3 regions of the Mesorhizobium sp. M7A.F.Ca.MR.362.00.0.0 genome follow, and region 1 is predicted to be linked to each of the others. Evidence: riboswitches for the same ligand, from Rfam matches in the RefSeq annotation. Region 1 holds a riboswitch; each other region holds the start of a gene.

Evidence for each region. A riboswitch is a leader RNA that binds a small molecule or an ion and turns the genes downstream of it on or off. The one in region 1 is predicted to bind thiamine pyrophosphate.
Region 2: linked by a shared signal. The riboswitch ahead of thiB (thiamine ABC transporter substrate binding subunit) and the one ahead of EOC06_RS27650 (YkoF family thiamine/hydroxymethylpyrimidine-binding protein) in region 1 are both predicted to bind thiamine pyrophosphate.
Region 3: linked by a shared signal. The riboswitch ahead of thiC (phosphomethylpyrimidine synthase ThiC) and the one ahead of EOC06_RS27650 (YkoF family thiamine/hydroxymethylpyrimidine-binding protein) in region 1 are both predicted to bind thiamine pyrophosphate.

What each region holds. Positions count from the first base shown of each region.
Region 1 covers NZ_RZTF01000305.1:3,147-6,415, forward strand. Annotated here, with positions in the region: gene EOC06_RS27640 (ABC transporter ATP-binding protein) at 1-245, opposite strand, end outside; gene EOC06_RS27645 (ABC transporter permease) at 248-994, opposite strand; gene EOC06_RS27650 (YkoF family thiamine/hydroxymethylpyrimidine-binding protein) at 1,098-1,706, opposite strand; TPP riboswitch at 1,697-1,810, opposite strand; gene EOC06_RS27655 (hypothetical protein) at 2,006-2,326, shown strand; gene EOC06_RS27660 (formyltransferase family protein) at 2,366-3,269, opposite strand, start outside.
Region 2 covers NZ_RZTF01000366.1:436-3,704, forward strand. Annotated here, with positions in the region: partial or broken gene EOC06_RS30060 (ABC transporter permease subunit) at 1-720, opposite strand, end outside; gene thiB (thiamine ABC transporter substrate binding subunit) at 972-1,970, opposite strand; TPP riboswitch at 2,014-2,128, opposite strand; gene EOC06_RS30075 (thiamine diphosphokinase) at 2,216-2,860, shown strand; gene EOC06_RS30080 (ABC-F family ATP-binding cassette domain-containing protein) at 2,862-3,269, shown strand, end outside.
Region 3 covers NZ_RZTF01000023.1:4,610-7,878, forward strand. Annotated here, with positions in the region: gene EOC06_RS05535 (metallophosphoesterase) at 1-124, opposite strand, end outside; gene EOC06_RS05540 (hypothetical protein) at 616-879, shown strand; TPP riboswitch at 1,197-1,313, shown strand; gene thiC (phosphomethylpyrimidine synthase ThiC) at 1,417-3,252, shown strand; gene thiO (glycine oxidase ThiO) at 3,249-3,269, shown strand, end outside.

The DNA of each region.
Region 1 (3,269 bases):
AGCGCGTCACGCTGCGGCATGAAGGCGAAATGCCTGCCGTGGTCGTCGAGCGGCGCGCCGTCGAACAACATCTCGCCCTCGCCATGCTCGGCGCCGGTCAGGAGCTGGAAGAGTGTCGATTTGCCGGCGCCCGAGGGTCCAAGGATCGAGACGAATTCACCAGCGCCGACGCTAAGCGAAATATCGGCCAGCACGTCGAGCCCACCGAACGCCTTGCGCACATGCCGCAGTTCGAGCCGGCTCATCGCTAGGCCCCCTTCCCGGCGGTTTCCTTGCCGGCCCGCTCCCAGGGCATCGCAAGGCGCTGCAGCAGTACAGTCAACCCGAACAGGACAAGGGTCAGGGCAGCGCTCACTCCGACGGCGGCAAGAACCAGGTCAGGACGGAAATTGTTCTTGGCGTTGAGCATGTAGATGCCCAGCCCCTTCGCGGCCCCCGCATATTCGGCGAAGATCGCGCCGACCACGGCGTAGGTGATGGAGATCCTCAAACCAGCGAAGAAATAGGGCAGCGCCGAAGGCAGCCGTGCCAGCATGAAGATGCGCCAGCGCCCTGCTCCCATGGCGCGCAGCATTTGCCCGATCTCGGCCTCGGTCGACTCATAACCCTCGACTAATGCAACCAGCATCGGAAAGAAGGTAACCAGCGCCACCAGCATGATCTTGGGCGCCAGCCCGAAGCCGAACCAGAGCACCACCAGCGGCGCGATCGCCACCAGCGGCAAGGTCTGGCTGACGATTAAGACAGGAAACAGCGCACGCCGCAGCGGCTGGAAGAAGTCGACCAGCATCGACAGCACGAAGGCAGCGCTGAGCGAACAGGAGAAGCCGAGCAGCGTGGCGCCGATGGTCGGAATGGCGTTGTCGGCCAGCGCCTGGCGATTGAGCAGCGCTTGCTCGAAAACGCGCGACGGCGCCGGCAGTGTCGTCGGCCTGATGCCGGAATAGGTGGCATAAAGCTCCCACGCCAGCAGGAGCAAACCGACCGAGATCATGGCCGGCATTGCCTTGACAAGAAGGCTCGCGATCGGGCGCGAAGCGACTGATGATGTGGCCACGGGAGACAACCTTTGACGGCAGCGCGAAAGCGCGGCTGGCTCAGACAGCCGACGGGCTGTTGGCCGAGACCGTGACGTCGAGGGTTACGTGGCCGGCGCCTGGTCCGAAGCGGCAGAAGGCCTCGTCCAGCGCCGAAAAGATCGCACCGGCATCACCGCGCAGTTTCGTGCAGAAATGCTTGGAACGCTCATAGACGCCGGACTGCTTGAGAAAATCGATGCAGCCGTAGATCTCGTCCATGTGGTCGTCGGTGCCCATCACATAGAGCGAGAACTGCGCCGCCGCCGACTGGCCGGTGGCAGCAGCATTGCGCACCGCCGCGATGGCCGCATCCTTGCGCGGGCCGAGTGGCCCGACAGGCCCGCCAAGTGCATCGGAGCGGCAGATCGGGTCATCCGGCTCGCCAGGGCACCCGCGCGAGATGGCGGCCGACAACACGCAATGTTTGCCGCTGCGTGCCGCCGCCACGAAGAGGTCGCGCATGGCGGGAAACAGCACTTCGGGCGGCCCGACCAGCAAGGTCGAGATGTCGTCGGTCTCGATCCTGAGCTTGTCGCGCCAGGGATCGAGCGCACCGAGCGCGCCAAGAATGACACCGACGAATTCGTCGGTCATGGGGTATAGGGAAATCTGTGCGCCTGAAAACATCGCCCGCCTCGCTCCGCTGGTATTACCCAGATCAGCTTCTAGGGTCTGTGGGCTTGCCGCCCCCGTCTCAGCCCCGACCGTACGGAGCACCCCTGTGGATGTGCGCCTTAAAGCATCATTCGAGTTCAAGGGAAAGCCGTTTTTTTAGAGCACTGCGCCAAAAGCATTGCGCCAGTCACGGTGCGCCTGAGCGGAATTTTGTCGGGAACCTTCGCCGCCGCGACCGGTTGTCCCCACAGTCGCAACGCGATCACTTTCGTAGAAAACAAGCGACGACTTCACAGAAATGGAGACAAACCATGTTCATGAAAATCCTCGCAGCTTCCGTTCTCACCATTGGTCTGGCCACGTCAGCCATGGCGCAAAGCGCCGGCAGCAACAACGCAAATGGAAGCGGCAGCGGCAAATCGGTGACGGTTGAGCCGAACACGCCGGCTTCACCGAATACGGTCGAGCCGGACACTGTCGACCCGGGCACGACCAACAGCACGACTGGCACGGTAGGGGACATGAATTCGAACGCGGATCAGAATTGCCCGACCAACCCGCAAGGCGCACAGACGGACGCCGATGGTAACGCGACGGCGCCAACGGTAAACGATAATAATTGTGGCAAGTAACCGCACACAGATGAAGCCGCTGGGCATCGCCCAGCGGCTTCATCCGTTTCTCTGGTCCGCAGCACTCGTTTTGCCGAACAGCCGGATTTGTGGAGCGGGTTTTCCGGCGGGCGGGCGCAAAAACAGGTGTTTTGAATTGAGCAGCCGTTTGAGCACTCTACCGTAGGTAAAATACAGGACCCGACCGTTGGCGAGATCGAATTCCACTGTTCCCCACCGCCTGACCGGAGCCTTTCCTGTGCAAGGCCCCAGCCTTCTGATCTGGAATCCCAGTCTGACTTTGCGCGTTCCGATTTCAAGATAGATGCCTGGCAGAAGGCCGAGCACATGCCATAGCCGTACAACATGCTCGACCGACATGGCCGGCGAGATTATCAGGTGGCTGGGCTGAAGCCGTGCCCAGACGAAGTCGCCTTTCGGCTGCGGCATTCCTGACAACAGCCCCCGGCAGTAGGCCGGCACCGCCTCGCTCACCAGAATCCGCATAGCGGTTGCCGTGCTGTCGGCCAAGGCTTCTCTCGAGGTCCAGTCAGCTTCGGAAAACGGCACCTGCCCGAGAATGTCACCCTCGTCAAAACCGGCGGACATCTTGTGGAGCGTGACGCCGCCATGAGCCGCACACCGGCCGTCCACGGCCAAGCGCTGGGTCGGATGTGGCCCTCGATAGTCGGGGAGCAGCGCCGGGTGGAGGTTGACCCCGCCTTTGGAAAAATGGCCAAGAACCTCTTGAGGGATCAAGACAGGCAAAGTGTAGCAGACCAGCACATCGGCGCGGAGGTCAGACAATTGGCGACCAAGCGCATTCCAATCGTAAGGGCGGCCAAATTCGATCAACTTGACAGGCGTGTTACCGACAAACCGCCTGAGCAGCAGCTTGCGTTGAAGCCTTCGTCGGAAATTGCCGATGCTGAAACCGGTGGGACGACGCCGGAACCCGGGCACG
Region 2 (3,269 bases), on a different contig from region 1:
GGGATCGAAATCAAAGCGCAGCGCCTGGTAGATGCCGACCTCCAGCGTCGTCGCGGCCGGCCCGCCGCCGAGCGTCAGCACGATCGTGAAGGATGTGATGCAGAGCATGAACACAAGCCCGGCGACGCCGGGCAGTGCGGCGCGCAGCGTTGGCCATTCGATCAGCCGGAACGCCGGCCGCGCCGCCATGCCGAGTTGGCTCGCCAACCGCCATTGGTCGGCCGGTATGGTCTGCAGCGCCTCGAGGAACAGCCGCGTCGCCAGCGGCAGGTTGAAGAAGACATGGGCGACGAGGATGCCGGACAGGCCATAGATACACGGCCAGCTTCCGCCGCCGATCAGGGCAAGCACGCCGGCGAAATAGCCGGCACGGCCATAAAGCGCCAGAATGCCGAGCGCTGCGACAATAGCCGGCAGCGCCAACGGCACGGCGAAGATCTGCAGGATGAAGGCGCGGCCGAAGAAACGTGGATGTCGCGACAGAGCCCGCGCCACGAACAGCGCCGGGATGGCCGAAAGCAGCGTCGAGAGCGCCGCTTGCCAGAGCGTGAAGCGAATGACGCGAAGCAGATAGGGATCGAAGGCTGCCCAGGCGCCCGAGAAATCATGGGCGCCCTCGAAAAGCAGGCCGGCAAACGCGCCGCCGATCAGCAGCGCGATCGCGGCAAGCGCGACAATGCCGGCGCTGACGCGGGGATCGGCTGGATGGCGCGTACGCATCTCGCGCTATCCAACCCTGCGACGGGTATTGATCGAGGGGAATATCTGGCGAAGGCCGAGCCCACCCCCCTCTGTCCTACCGGACATCTCCCCCTCAAGGGGGGAGATTGCGCACTCAGCCGCCTTCGCTATTCTCAAGAGTGGCAGGACTAAGAGAGGCGATAAAGCTGCCGATATCCCCCCCTGAGGGGGAGATGGCCGGCAGGCCAGAGGGGGGCGGCTTGGCGCAAACATGCGACGCGGCTCGCGCCCTACTTGCTCATCACCGCAAGCCATTCATCGACCCAGGCCTTGCGATTGGCAGCGACCTCTTGCGGGCTGAACAGCAAGGTCTTGGTCGGCTTGACCAGTTTATCAAAGGCCGGATTGAGCGGCTTGTCGGTCTTGCCGGCCGGGAACATCCAGTTGGTCTCGGGAATGGCATCCTGGAATTTAGGCCCGGTCATGAAGGCCATAAACTTGGCCGCCAGCGGATTCTTGGCTCCCGTCGTGGTGATACCCGCCACCTCGATCTGCAGATACTCGCCCTCCTCGAAGGAGGCGGCCTGGTAGCGCCCGGTGTTCTCGGCGATCATGTGATAGGCCGGCGACGTCGTGTAGGACAGCACCATCGGCGCCTCGCCCTTGGTGAACAGCCCATAGGCCTCGCTCCAGCCCGGCGTCACGGTCAGCACCTTCGGCTTGAGCTTGGCCCAGGCCTCCGGCGCCTTGTCGCCATAAACCGACTTGACCCACAGAAGCAGGCCGAGGCCCGGCGTCGAGGTGCGTGGATCCTGGATGACGATCTTGTCGTCGGCACTGCCTTCGACCAGCTCTTTCAGGCTTTTCGGCGGGTTCTTCAGCTTCTCGGTGTCGTAGACGACAGCGAAATAGCCGTAATCAAAGGGGACAAAAGTGTCGTCGCTCCAGCCGCCCGGTACATTGACGTCGGCCACCGTGCCATGCGGCGCGAACAGGCCTGACGCCTTGGCATCGGCGGTGAGATTGGTGTCGAGGCCAAGCACGATATCGGCCTTGGTCGATGCGCCTTCCAATCTGACGCGGTTGAGCAGCGCGACGCCGTCGGCGACCGAGACGAACTCGACATCGCAGCCGCATTCGGCCTCGAACGCCTTCTTCACCACGGGACCCGGGCCCCAGTCGGCGGTAAAACTCTCATAGGTGTAGACGGTGAGCTTGTCCTTGGCCAAGGCCGGTCCGGACAAGGCCACGACCGTTGCTGAAACAAGAGCGTATAAAAGCGTGCGCATCGGCGCCTCCTTCGTTCGAATTGAAAGGAATTGAGGCGTCGGACTGTCCGAAACGTCTAATCCCTCCGCCGGTACAAACCGGATCAGGTTCAGCGGGTTGGCGAGACTGCCTCTCAGCCGGTCCGCGAAGATCGCGTCCGGCACCCCGTTAGAGCGTTTCGACACATAGGCCGGGCCGATCCGCCACGCAAGTGGGAGTTTGCCGCCTTCCGTTTCCCGTGCCGGGCTGGTAAGGGCCACACGATATGAGCACATTCACCATCCTGCTTGGCGGCGATCTCATCCGCACGCCACGGCTCGACCGTCAGGTCGAAGGCTCCCGCGTCATCGCCGCCGACGCCGGCATAGGCCATGCGCAGTTGCTGGGCCTCGTGCCGGAGCTGTGGGTGGGTGATTTCGATTCCGTGCCGGCGAACCTGCCGGACGATCTCGCTTCCGTGCCGCGCCGGACCTTCCCGGCGGAAAAGGACCAGACCGATGGCGAACTTGCCATCGCCGCCGCACTCGAGCGCGGCGCGACCCGCCTGGTGCTAGCAGGTGCTTTCGGCGGCAAGCGAGCCGACCACGCTTTCCTGCATCTGGCGCTTGCCTTGCGCCTGGCCGAAGCAGGGACCGATGTGCTCCTGACCAGCGGCGCCCAGGAAGGCATTCCCCTGCTGCGCGGAACGGCCGGCTTCGACTATGCCGATGGCACGCTGTTTTCGGTGCTCGGCTTTTCCGAGCTTGCCGGGTTGACCGTCACCGGCGCCAAATGGCCGCTGAACCACGTCAAGGTGGCCTTCGGTTCGTCGCTGACCATTTCCAACGAGATCAAGGGCCGCCTCGAAATCGCGCTCGGCCATGGCCGCGCGATGCTGCTCGCTCATCCCTATCCCTTACCTGAAAGCTGACATGGCCCCGCCTCTTCTCAACCTCGACGGGATAAAACTGACCTTCGGCGGCACGCCGCTGCTCGACGGCGCCGCCTTGACGGCTTCGGCCGGCGACAAGATCGCACTGGTCGGCCGCAACGGGTCGGGCAAGTCGACCCTGCTGAAGATCGCCGCTGGCCTGATCGAGCCGCAGGACGGCGAGGTGTTCCGCCAGCCTTCGGCAACTGTCCGCTATTTGCCGCAGATGCCCGACATGGAGGGCTTTGCCACTGTCCGCGCCTATGTCGAGGCCGGGCTTGGCCCTGCCGACGATCCCTACCGCGCCAGCTATCTGATGGAGCATCTCGGACTGTCGGGTGAGGAACGTCCGAACGATCTGTCGGGCGGCGAGGCGAGGCGTGCTGCCCTTGCCCGCGTCATGGCGCCG
Region 3 (3,269 bases), on a different contig from region 1:
ACGCGCGTAGCTTCTGCGTTATTTTCGGAGCGAACTTGCTATCCTTGGCATCGATGTTGCTAGAGGAAGGATGCCAGTCCGGATAGTGAATATCGCCTACTTGAAGGATTCGCACCCGCCGCATAACTCGCCCCCCTGCCGAGAGCCATAGACTAATCCGTTCGCTTTTGCCAAGCGCGAACGATCATCCGCAGTGTCCTTAACGAGGTAGCCTGCACTTTTCGAGAATTGCCACGGCGGCTATTTTTCGGCTGTGAAGCACACGAGACCCGTGACGTGAGACCCAGTTGCTCAATGCCCAGTTGCTCAATGAGCTTTCTTACGAATAAGGGAGAATTTCCGCGGCCGGACTATCTCTGAGCGAGCGTGCATGACTGCCAACGGAAGGTCTTGCACGCACCCTTGCGATCTTGAGCAATGGTCGCCATGACTTTCTTCTTGCAGGCTTTTGAGTGGCCCAGCCTGCGATCACCAGACCCCACCGATTCTAAAGAGCGTGGCAGATGGGATAGTCGAGGTTGCCCGTGCACAGTCACGCTCAGGGCTTGCGCCGCCCAGAGGACACGCTGAAAAGGCAGATTGGGGCGCAAGCACGCCATTCACGAGAGGTTCGACATGAAGACCATGCAAGAAAAAGACATTCCGGCATTCGTACAAGCAGTTGTGGACGCCGGCTGCAAAATTTGCGCGATTGGCAACTTGGGATACGTCTTTGGCGATGCTGATTTCACGCCAGCGCAACGGAGGGCCGTCGAGCCACAGCTGCGTAGGATTGCTGAAATCTACGGCGAACGCGATCATCTCATGAACGAGATAGCTGTATATCTGCGGTCGATCGGACGCCATGTCGAGGTTGAGCCGAAGACAGGTATTTCCTGATGGCCGTGATCGCGAGAAGCCGTCTTCCAACCTCTGAATCCTAAAGGAGGTGACCCCCAAGGCCGTTCGTCACCTTCGACCAGAATAACCACATCCGTGACCGCCTGAGCTACTTGGTCGATACGCGCACATGGCCAATACAGTTTCTCCATCCTTCACGAAGCGAATGAGGCTTTGGCCATTCAGCCCCGGTCTACGGGGCGTGACTTGTCCCCGATGCATGCGCGAGCTCTCCGCCCGGCTGGCCGCCGGTCGTCGCCACCGGCCGAAGGCGCCCGAATGCGCTTGACAAGATAGCGTCAGCCCGTTCAACCTAAGGCATTCACCAGGGGAGTCCCGGCAAGGGGCTGAGATACTGCTGGCTTTCGCGGCGCAGTGACCCGTTGAACCTGATCCAGTTCATACTGGCGTAGGGACGGTGCAAGCGCTTTGCGGGAGTTTACGCCCGAGGTCCTGTTGCAGCAGGTCTACAGAAGCGTCTTTTCATCCTTCCGGCACAGAACTGGGTCTCCAATGCATGAGCAAAGGAGCCTCACGATGAATGCCCTCACCCCCGCCGTATCGACGGGACCACTGCCCGCCTCGCGGAAAATCCACAAGCCCGGCGTCCTCTACCCGCAGATCAGGGTGCCGATGCGCGAGATTTCCGTCCATCCGACGGCCGGCGAACCGCCCGTCACCGTCTACGATCCGTCCGGCCCCTACACCGATCCATCAGTCGAAACCAGCATCGAAAAAGGCCTTGCCCGGCTTCGCCACGAATGGGTCACGGCGCGTGGCGATGTCGAAGCCTATGACGGCCGCCACGTCCGGCCGGAAGACAATGGATTCGCCACCGGCGAGCGCCTGACACCGGAATTTCCGATACGCAATCGGCCGCTCAAGGCCAAGCAGGGCAAGGCGGTGACCCAACTTGCCTATGCGCGCGCCGGCATCATCACGCCAGAAATGGAGTTCGTAGCCATCCGCGAGAATCTCGGCCGCGAGGTGATGCGCGGCAAGCTGCAACGCGACGGCGAAGCCTTCGGCGCGGCGATCCCAGATTTCGTCACACCCGAATTCGTGCGCGACGAGGTGGCGCGCGGGCGCGCAATCATTCCCGCCAACATCAATCATCCCGAGAGCGAGCCGATGATCATCGGTCGCAATTTTCTGGTCAAGATCAACGCCAACATCGGTAACTCGGCTGTCACATCGTCGATGGCCGAAGAGGTCGAAAAAATGGTCTGGGCTATCCGCTGGGGCGCGGACACGGTGATGGACCTGTCGACCGGCCGCAACATCCACAACATCCGCGACTGGATCGTGCGCAATGCGCCGGTGCCGATCGGTACGGTGCCGCTCTATCAGGCGCTGGAAAAGGTCAACGGCATCGCCGAGGATCTGAACTGGGAGGTCTACCGCGACACGCTGATCGAGCAGGCCGAGCAAGGCGTCGACTATTTCACCATCCACGCCGGCGTGCGGCTGCACTACATCCCGCTGACCGTCGACCGGGTCACGGGCATCGTCTCGCGCGGCGGCTCGATCATGGCCAAATGGTGCCTGCACCATCACCGGGAGAGCTTCCTCTACGAGCATTTCGAGGAGATCTGCGACATCGCCAGAGCCTATGACGTCTCCTTCTCGCTCGGCGACGGCCTTCGTCCCGGTTCAATCGCCGATGCGAACGACGCGGCGCAATTCGCCGAACTGGAAACACTTGGAGAACTCACCAAGATTGCCTGGGCAAAGGACTGCCAGGTGATGATCGAAGGCCCGGGCCATGTCCCCATGCACAAGATCAAGCAGAACATGGACAAGCAGCTCGCAGTGTGCGGTGAGGCGCCGTTCTACACGTTGGGGCCGCTGACGACCGACATCGCGCCGGGCTATGACCACATCACCTCAGGGATAGGTGCCGCCATGATAGGCTGGTTCGGCACCGCAATGCTTTGCTACGTCACGCCGAAAGAGCATCTCGGCCTTCCCGACCGCAACGACGTCAAGATTGGCGTGATCACCTACAAGATAGCCGCCCATGCAGCCGATCTGGCGAAGGGCCATCCGGCAGCGAAAACCAGGGATGATGCCCTTTCGCGCGCGCGCTTCGAGTTCCGCTGGGAGGACCAGTTCAACCTGTCGCTCGACCCCGAAACCGCACGGTCCTTCCACGACCAGACCTTGCCCAAGGAGGCGCACAAGCTGGCACATTTTTGTTCGATGTGCGGGCCGAAATTCTGCTCCATGCGCATTTCCCACGACATCCGTGCCGAGGCCCAGAAGGAAGGCATGGCGGCAATGGCGGCAAAATACCGGGAGGGCGGCGATCTCTACATGCAGGCGGACGAGACTGGCGTACCGGTCGTGCCAGAGGCTCCCAAACCATCATGAGGGTGCTCGTCAAAGGG